Regions from separate parts of the Serratia sp. LSHTC3 genome, predicted to be linked through region 2. Evidence: predicted binding sites of a transcription regulator. Region 2 holds the regulator's gene; each other region holds the start of a gene.
The links. Region 2 encodes ArgR, which controls arginine synthesis, uptake and breakdown. Its sites were predicted from a motif close to ANTGAATAAAAATACANT; they were not measured.
Positions count from the first base shown of each region.

Region 1: argC (N-acetyl-gamma-glutamyl-phosphate reductase) is a predicted target of ArgR. The motif match lies at 1,543-1,560, and genes of this name have one in related genera.
Region 3: argA (amino-acid N-acetyltransferase) is a predicted target of ArgR. The motif match lies at 1,717-1,734, and genes of this name have one in related genera.

Region 1 is NZ_JBXUNP010000008.1:102,823-106,103, forward strand. It holds gene ppc (phosphoenolpyruvate carboxylase) at 1-87, opposite strand, end outside; gene argE (acetylornithine deacetylase) at 345-1,490, opposite strand; gene argC (N-acetyl-gamma-glutamyl-phosphate reductase) at 1,707-2,711, shown strand; gene argB (acetylglutamate kinase) at 2,732-3,281, shown strand, end outside.
Region 2 is NZ_JBXUNP010000003.1:134,269-137,549, forward strand. It holds gene mpl (UDP-N-acetylmuramate:L-alanyl-gamma-D-glutamyl-meso-diaminopimelate ligase) at 1-538, shown strand, start outside; gene yhcN (peroxide/acid stress response protein YhcN) at 736-999, opposite strand; gene yhcN (peroxide/acid stress response protein YhcN) at 1,120-1,383, opposite strand; gene argR (transcriptional regulator ArgR) at 1,787-2,257, opposite strand; gene mdh (malate dehydrogenase) at 2,722-3,281, shown strand, end outside.
Region 3 is NZ_JBXUNP010000004.1:62-3,342, reverse strand. It holds gene recD (exodeoxyribonuclease V subunit alpha) at 1-320, shown strand, start outside; gene argA (amino-acid N-acetyltransferase) at 359-1,684, opposite strand; gene amiC (N-acetylmuramoyl-L-alanine amidase AmiC) at 1,924-3,177, shown strand.

The DNA.
Region 1 (3,281 bases), on a different contig from region 2:
CTCACCCAGCGCTTCTTTGATGGTATCGCCGAGCAATTTGCCGAGCATACTGACATTACTGCGCATTGCCGAATATTGTTCGTTCATATAACCCCTGACCCAGTTCTGTATGATTTTTATCTTGTAAATAAATTTCACGCGTCAGGCGCAGACCGCCTGCCTGATCACATCGCGTTCCTGTCCAATCGTCAATTGACACTATTTTTAGCAAAAAAACATCAAAATCGGCGCATTTTCTGAAATTTAATTACGGCGCGTCGGTTATCAGCACGGCTTATTTCGCCGTTTTCTACTTATTTTGAGTTAGGGGAAGCATAAAGCATTTCCCCTGTTAAATGTCGGGTTTATTGCCGGCAAAAGTGATTGACCAGCTGACCCAACAGTTTGCGCGTCGGTTCGATAAACGCGGTGTCGATGTACTCGTCCGGCTGGTGGGCCTGATCGATGGAGCCGGGGCCGAGCACCAGGGTCGGGCATACCTGTTGCACGAACGGCGCTTCGGTGCAGTAGTTGACCACCTGCGTGCGGGTGCCCAGCAGCTCCTCGATCACCGCCACCATGCGGTGGTCGGTCGGGCATTCGTAGCCCGGCACCGACGCGTGCAGCTCTTCGATGGTCAGGCGGCCCGGCCAGCGTTGGCTTACCGGCTCCAGCGCCTGATGCATCAGTTCGTTGATGTTGTCGAGCGTCATGCCGGGCAGCGGGCGGATATCCAGGTGCAGTTCGCAGCAGGCGCAGATGCGGTTGGCCGCGTCACCGCCGCTGATATGGCCGAAGTTCATGGTGGGATAAGGCACGGCGAACGCCGGGTTGTTGTAGCGCTCCTGCAGGGTCTTGCGCAGCTCCATCAGGCGGCCGATGGACTCGTGCATCAGATCGATGGCGTTGACGCCGCGCGCCGGATCGCTGGAGTGGCCGGACTGGCCGACGATGCGAATGGCGTTGGCCATGTGGCCCTTGTGCGCGCGCACCGGCTGCAGCGAGGTCGGCTCGCCGATGATGGCGAAATCCGGCCGAATGGCGGTGGAGGCGGCGAAATAACGCGCGCCGGCCATCGTCGTTTCTTCATCTGCGGTGGCTAAAATGTACAGCGGCTTGGTCAGCTTGCTCGCGTCGATATCGCGCACCGCATCCAGAATAAAGGCGAAGAAGCCTTTCATGTCGGCGGTGCCCAGCCCGTAGAGCTTGTTGTCGTGCTCGGTCAGGGTGAAGGGATCGCGCGTCCAGCGGCCTTCGTCGTAAGGCACCGTATCGGTGTGGCCGGCCAGCAGCAGGCCGCCGCTGCCTTCGCCGATGCTGGCCAGCAGGTTGAATTTGTGGCGCGACTCCGGCACCGGCTGCACGTCGACGCGGAAGCCCAGGTCGGCAAACCATCCGGCCAGCAAGTTGATTAACGCCTCATTGCTCTGATCGAGGCCGGCATCGGTGGCGCTGATTGACGGAGTGGCGATCAACGCCCGGTACAGCTCAATAAATGGAGGTAATTTCATCTTCACTGTTGACAGCCTTTGGTTAGGATAGTATCAATATTCATGCATTTATTTTGAATAAAAATACAGTAAGCCGAAGCGTAAGGGAACCCGATGCCCGGATGTTTATAAAAGCATCAACGCCTGGCTCCGTGGGTGAACGGCGCAACAACGCTGGCTAGCCCTGTTACCTGGGTCGCAAGCGACCGCACGTCAGTTTAGAAGGTGAAAGGCCACATGTTGAATACGCTGATCGTTGGTGCCAGCGGTTACGCCGGAGCGGAGCTCACGGCTTACCTGAATCGCCACCCACACATGAACATAACCGCTTTAGCGGTTTCAGCGCAAAGTGCAGATGCAGGAAAGTTGCTTTCCGATCTCCATCCCCAGTTGAAAGGCATCGTCGATCTGCCGCTGCAGCCGTTGACCGACGTTGCCAAGGCGGCGCAGGGCATCGACGTGGTGTTCCTCGCCACCGCCCATGAAGTCAGCCACGATATCGCACCGGCCTTCCTGGCGGCGGGCTGCGTGGTGTTCGATCTGTCCGGCGCCTTTCGCGTGCAGGACGCCGGTTTTTATAGCCAGTACTACGGTTTCGAACATCAGCATGGCGCCCTGCTGGAGCAGGCTGTGTACGGCCTGGCGGAGTGGCAGAGTGACAAGATTAAACAGGCACAGCTGATCGCGGTGCCGGGCTGTTACCCGACGGCGGCGCAGCTGGCGCTGAAACCGTTGATCGAAAAACAGCTGCTGAATCTGGATCAGTGGCCGGTGATCAACGCCACCAGCGGCGTCAGCGGCGCCGGGCGCAAGGCCAGCATGACCACCAGTTTCTGCGAAGTGAGCCTGCAGCCGTACGGTATTTTCACTCACCGGCACCAGCCGGAGATCGCCGCGCACCTTGGCGTGCCGGTCATCTTTACGCCGCACCTGGGCAATTTCCCGCGCGGCATCCTTGAAACCATCACCTGCCGTCTGAAAGCCGGGGTGACCACGCAGGACGTCGCGGCCGCCTATCATGCCGCCTATGACGACAAGCCGCTGGTGCGGCTGTACGACCAGGGCGTGCCGGCGCTGAAAGCGGTGGTGGGGCTGCCGTTCTGCGACATCGGTTTTGCGGTGCAGGGCGAGCATCTGATCGCCGTGGCGGCGGAAGATAACCTGCTGAAAGGCGCGGCGGCGCAGGCGGTGCAATGCCTGAATATCCGTTTCGGCTTCCCGGAAACCCAATCACTCCTTTAAACCAGCGTGAGTAAACAGCAATGAACCCGTTAATTATCAAGTTAGGTGGCGTGTTATTAGACAGTGAAGAAGCGCTGGAGCGTCTGTTTACCGCGTTGGACAGCTACCGGCAGCAGCATCAGCGTCCGCTGGTGATCGTGCACGGCGGCGGCTGCGTGGTGGACGAGCTGATGAAGCAGCTCGCTTTACCGGTGGTGAAAAAGAACGGCCTGCGCGTCACGCCGGCCGATCAGATCGACATCATCACCGGCGCGCTGGCCGGCACCGCCAACAAAACGCTGCTGGCGTGGGCGATTAAACACCAAATCAACGCCGTTGGCCTGAGCCTGGCGGACGGCGGCAGCGCAGTCGTGACCCAGCTCGATCCGGCATTGGGCCACGTCGGCAACGCGCAGCCCGGCTCGCCCGCGCTGCTCAATACCCTGCTGGGCGCCGGCTACCTGCCGGTTATCAGCTCCATCGGCATCACCGCCGAAGGGCAGTTAATGAACGTGAACGCCGATCAGGCGGCGACGGCTCTGGCGGCGACGCTGGGGGCGGATCTGATCCTGCTGTCGGACGTCAGCGGCA
Region 2 (3,281 bases):
GCATAACGGCCTGATGGCTATCGCCGCGACCCGCCACGTCGGCGTGCAGCCGGCGGACGCCTGCCGCGCGTTGGGCGATTTCATCAACGCCCGCCGCCGTCTGGAGCTGCGTGGCGAAGCCAACGGCGTCACGGTTTACGACGATTTCGCGCACCACCCGACGGCGATCCTGGCCACTCTGGCCGCGCTGCGCGGCAAGGTCGGCGGTACGGCGCGCATTCTGGCGGTGCTGGAACCGCGATCCAACACCATGAAAATGGGCATCAGCAAAAACGATCTGGCGCCTTCGCTCGGCCGTGCCGACGAAGTGTTCCTGTTCCAGCCGCACCACATTCCGTGGCAGGTCGCGGAAGTGGCGGATGCCTGCGTGCAGCCGGCGCATTGGAGCGCGGATCTCGACACGCTGGTGGAGATGGTGGTGAAAACCGCACAGCCGGGCGACCACATTCTGGTGATGAGCAACGGCGGTTTCGGCGGTATTCACGATCGCTTGCTGGACGCGCTGGCGAAAAAGCAGGAACCGAAGGTGACCTACTGATCGCTTAGCCGCATAAGCCAACCTAAGGGCCGCATTCGCGGCCTTTTTTACGCCCATAAAAAAGCCCTCGCGAGCGAGGGCAACGGGGTTCGTCGGATAGGACGACGAGAGGGTCTCTGGGAAATCGGCGTTTGCGTCAGAACTCGGCAGTGGCAGTGACGAGGGTAATCAGCTCTGCAAAGCCGTTCCCAGAGTTGTTATTTGTAAATCTCGGCGGTGGCGTGGTAGTTGCCTTCGTTACGGGCTTCGATCACGCGGTAGGCGGTCGCGCCTTTCGCGTCGGCTTTCTCCGACAACGCCTGGCGAATGTCGGTCGGCGCGCCGTCGATGCCGCTGACGGTAATGGTGCCGATAGATTGCAGATTGGCGGTCTGATCGTTAGTCACCAACTGGGCGGCAGACGCGCCGAAGGAGATGACGGATAACAAACCGAGTGCAGCAACAGTAGTTTTCATGTTCATGATAGCGATCCTTGGTCATAACAGCCTGGAAGGGCTTGGCAGCGATTTTTATTCTTGAAGGCCGTTATGACAGCGTTTGATTCCAGAGATGTATTGCCCGTTGCCGGGTAATGCCGTTACTTATTTGTAGATTTCAGCGGTCGCGTGGAAGTTGCCGTCGTTGCGCGCTTCGATCACGCGGTAAGCGGTCGCCCCTTTGGCGTCGGCTTTGTCGGACAGTGCCTGGCGAATGTCGGAAGGCGCAGCGGCGACGCCGCTCACGGTGATCACACCGGCGGGCTGCAGTTTTGCGGCCTGGGTTGCATCAACAGATTGTGCTGCGAATGCACCAAAGGAAAGCATGGACAGAACGCTCAGGGTTGCAACGGTAGCTTTAATTTTCATCATCTCACCTCATCGTATTCTTTTATCAGTTCCAACGAACTGTGATTCAGTTCACGAAAATGAGTATACAGCTAGTAACGCGAAAAATTAATAGTTCGCTAACAGTTGCTAGTGAAACTTTAACCTCATGATCCTTATTTTTTATAACCGTAAGGAATAAAAAACGCTCATAAAACGATCTTTTGATGTTAAATTTATGTAATTTCAATAAGGTAAGTGATTTTGACCAAAAGTGCGGAAGATCACAGTGGGTACTGCTGGTTACATGGAGATGTCATGGAAATGTGTTGTTGCGGGATAAAAAAGCAGTGTTAAACGCGGTTGAAGGCTGGGAAGGTAACGCGAGGGTTAAAGAAGCGCTAACAAAATGCGGTTTACAGCCGCACTTTGTTAGCGCCAGGTTTCACAGCTCTTGTTCGAACACGCCCAGGATCGCTTCATGCAGCTTCTGAGCGGTAAAGCCGTTGGACGGGGTGACGAAAATCGTGTCGTCGCCGGCAATTGTGCCGAGGATACCCTGGGATTTACCCAGTGAGTCGAGCAGGCGGGCGATCAGCTGTGCGGCGCCCGGGCTGGTGTGGATCACCACGACGGCATCGTTATGGTCGACGTCGAGCACCAGATTCTTCAATGGGCTGGTGGTGGTCGGCACGCCGAGTTCGGCAGGAAGGCAATACACCATTTCCATTTTGGCATTGCGCGTACGTACCGCGCCGAACTTGGTCAGCATGCGCGATACTTTGGATTGGTTAATGTTTTCGAAGCCTTCTTCTTGCAGCGCCAAAACGATCTCGCCTTGAGAACTGAATTTTTCTTCTTTCAATAACGCTTTGAACGTCTTGATCAGATCTTCCTGTTTTGCGGGATTACGCATTTTGCACCGTGGAATGTTGATAGTGGAAGTCATGATTATGCATATAGATGAATTTTTATGCAACAAAGGCCGCCCCAAAGAAAATAAAAATGACCGGACGGCGAGGAAAGGGCGGCATTTTAACAAAATCCGGCCGCGATGAATATGCCCTTTTGACGACGGAAAATCGGCCTGCGCTGGTAAATAAAATGTTATTAAAATGATGTTGTTCTGATGTTGCGTAAGGGTGTAATGTAACGGCCGGTTAACTTGCTCGTGAATAACCTCGCACTATTTTTGATTAGTGTGCGCTATGCCCTTCATGCGTAAGCGATTTAATCTAAAATGGGCGCGACAGCGGCCATTTTATTACACCTGCAGGCAAGAATTGGCTAATTTATTGTTTTGAAAGGTGTAATAACTTAAGGTCCGTAACCAACACATTCACGGCGCTTTATATATTTAAGATAATAAAGGAGTATAGGATGAAAGTTGCAGTTCTCGGTGCTGCTGGCGGTATCGGCCAGGCCCTCGCCCTTCTACTCAAAACCCAGCTTCCTTCAGGTTCTGAACTCTCTCTCTACGACATTGCCCCCGTTACCCCAGGCGTTGCCGTCGACTTAAGCCACATCCCAACCGCAGTTAAAATCAAAGGCTTCAGCGGCGAAGACGCGACTCCGGCTCTGCACGGTGCGGACGTGGTGCTGATTTCCGCCGGCGTGGCCCGTAAGCCAGGCATGGATCGCTCTGACCTGTTCAACGTTAACGCCGGCATCGTGCGTAACCTGATTGAGCAAGTGGCGAAAACCTGCCCGAAAGCCTGCATCGGCATCATCACCAACCCGGTTAACACCACGGTCGCCATCGCGGCGGAAGTGCTGAAAAAAGCCGGCGTTTACGACAAGAACAAACTGTTCGGCGTGACTTCGCTGGATATCATCCGTTCCAATACCTTCGTGGCCGAGCTGAAAGGCAAGCAGCCTGAAGAACTGAACGTGCCGGTGATCGGCGGCCACTCTGGCGTGACCATCCTGCCTCTGCTGTC
Region 3 (3,281 bases), on a different contig from region 2:
ATGAGCGCGGCGAGCTGCGTGTGCATTTCCAACTGCCGGATGGAAGCATCAAGTCGGTGCAGCCGAGCCGTTTGCCGGCGCATGAAACCGCCTATGCCATGACGGTGCACAAATCTCAGGGATCGGAGTTTGACCATACGGTGCTGGTGTTGCCGAATCACTTCCTGCCGGTGCTGACGCGTGAATTGGTCTATACCGCGATCACCCGTGCGCGTAAGCAGCTCTCGCTGTATGCCACGGAGGCGGTGCTGCTGCGGGCCATTCGTATGCCGACCCAGCGCCGCAGCGGATTGGCTGAACGGCTGCAGGCAACGGAATAAGCGATGAAGGGGCGCGGTAGCGGCCGCGCCCACAGGGATTACAGATCCGCCAGCAGAATTTTGGAGCGGCGTTGGTAGTTGTACAACGCCTGCTTCTGCATCGGCAGCACGTCGACCTCCGCCGGAGTGAAGCCACGCTCCTGGAACCAGTGGATGCTGCGGGTGGTCAGCACGAACAGCTTCTTCAATCCCATCTGCCGCGCCTGATTTTCCACCCGCTGCAGCAGCATCTCGCCGCGCGAAGAGCTGCGGTAATCGGGATGCACCGCCACGCAGGCCATCTCACCGATTTTTTCCTCCGGGAACGGGTACAGCGCCGCACAGGCGATGGTCAGGTTGTCGCGTTCGATAATGGTGAATTTGTCGATCTCCATCTCCAGCTGTTCACGCGAACGGCGCACCAGAATACCTTGCTGTTCGAGCGGCCGAATGAGCTCCAGAATACCGCCGATGTCGTTGATCGTCGCCCGGCGCACCTGTTCGGCGCTCTCCATCACGATTTGGGTGCCGATGCCGTCGCGTGAGAACAGTTCTTGCACCAGCGCGCCGTCCTCCTGATAGCTGATCAGGTGGCTGCGGCGCACGCCGCTGCGGCAGCCTTTCACCGCGCCGCGCAGGAAGCGCACGGTGCCGGAATGGTAATCGCCGCCTTCCTCCAGCTCTTCAAGGCGCTTTTGCGCGTCGTTGGGGAACAGCTCGGAAAGGATGTTGCCTTCCGCGTCGGTCACGCCCTGCGAGGAGCAGAAACCGATCATTTTTTCCGCTTTCAGTTTGATCGCCAGCTGAGTCGCGACTTCCTCCGAAGTCAGGTTGAAGCTCTCGCCGGTGACCGAAACCGCGACCGGGCCGATCAGCACGATGGCGTTGCTGTCGAGCTGACGGTGGATCGCGTCTTCATCGATGCGGCGAATGCGGCCGCTGTGGCAGTAGTCGATGCCGTCATCAACGCCCAGCGGCTGCGCGATGATGAAGTTGCCGCTGACTACGTTGATATGCGCGCCTTGCAGCGGCGTGTTGTTGAGGCTCATCGACAGCCGAGCGGTGATGTCGAGCTGCAGCAGGCCGGCGGCCTGCTTGACCAGTTCGAGCGTATGGGCGTCGGTCACGCGGGTGTGTTTGTGGTAGATCGGCTCATAGTTATGCTGAGCCAGATTGGCGTCGATCTGCGGCCGCGCGCCGTAAACCACCACCAGGCGAATGCCCAGGCTATGCAGCAACCCGATATCGTTGACGATGTTGGAGAAATTCTCGTGTTCGATGGCTTCCCCGCCGAGCATGATGACGAACGTCTTGCCGCGGTGGGCGTTGATATAGGGGACTGAGTGACGGAATCCTTGCACCAGCTCTGTACTACGTTCCTTCACGGCCAAACCTCTTTGCATATTTATACGATATTTTTGTATTTTTATTCTTTTATTGCGCCGATGGCAAGTGGGAAATCGTCATGAAGCGTGCGCTAAGGGCGCTAAATCGTTAATAAATTGAAAAACCATAAAAAGATTTTCTGATGACAGGGCTGGAATGATTGGTTAAAGTTTTCGGCATCCCCATTTCATTGGTGTTTTTTTCATCTGTTGTAAACAGCTATTACTGCCGGAGCCGCATGCCAAACGCTAATCACAATCTGGGCCGCCGTCGTTTATTACAGGGCGTTGCCGCCAGCTGGTTGCTGAGTGTGAGTCGTACGGGCTTCGCCGCATCATCGCACGTGATCGCCGTGCGCGTCTGGCCATCCTCCACCTATACCCGCGTCACGCTGGAATCCAACGTCGAGCTGAAATACAAGCAGTTCGCCCTGACCAATCCCGATCGCGTGGTGGTGGATATCGAAGGCGTTCACCTCAACAGCGTGCTGAAGGGCATCGCCGGGCAGGTGCGCGCCGACGATCCTTATCTCAAGCAGGCGCGCGTCGGCCAGTTCGATCAGAATACCGTGCGGCTGGTGCTGGAGCTCAAACAAAGCGTCAGCCCGCATATTTTCACGCTGGCGCCGGTGCCGGAGTATCGCAACCGTCTGGTGATGGATCTCTATCCGACCAAGGGCGGCAGCGGCGGCGAGGAATATGATCCGCTACTGGCGTTACTGGAAGATTACAACAAGGGCGATCTGGAGCGCACGCTGCCGCCGGAAGCGCCGCAGGCCGGCAAAGCGGGGCGCGATCGGCCGATCGTCATCATGCTGGATCCCGGCCACGGCGGCGAAGATCCCGGCGCGATCGGCAAGTACAAGACGCGCGAGAAAGACATCGTACTGCAGATTGCCCGCAAGCTGAGCGCCATGATCAAGCGCGAGCCGAACATGAAAGTGTTCATGACGCGTAATGAGGACGTGTTTATTCCGCTCAAGGTGCGCGTCGCCAAGGCGCGCAAGCAGCGCGCCGATCTGTTCGTTTCGATTCATGCCGACGCCTTCACCAGCCGCGCTGCGCGCGGGTCATCGGTGTTCGCATTGTCCACCAAAGGCGCCACCAGCTCGGCGGCCAAGTTCCTGGCGCAGACGCAGAATGCCTCGGACCAAATCGGCGGCGTCAGCAAGAGCGGCGACCGCTATCTCGACCACACCATGTTCGATCTGATCCAGACCGCGACCATCAACGACAGCCTGAAATTCGGCAAGGAAGTGTTGAACCGGATGGGCAAAATCAACCGGTTGCACAAGAATCGCGTCGATCAGGCCGGTTTTGCGGTGTTGAAGGCGCCGGATATCCCGTCGATCCTGGTGGAAACGGCGTTTATCAGCAACATCGAAGAGGAGCGCAAGCTGCGCACCAGCCACTTCCAGCAGCAGGTGGCGGAGTCGATTCTGGCGGGCATCAAGGCTTATTTCGCCAACGGCGGCGCGCTGGCGAGTCGATAACGGCAGGGCCGGGCGCGAGTCCGGCTATTTTCGCGGATTGCAGATACAAAAAAACACCCGTCAGGGTGCTTATCTGTTGTCATCAAGAGTTGGTTGCGGGGGCC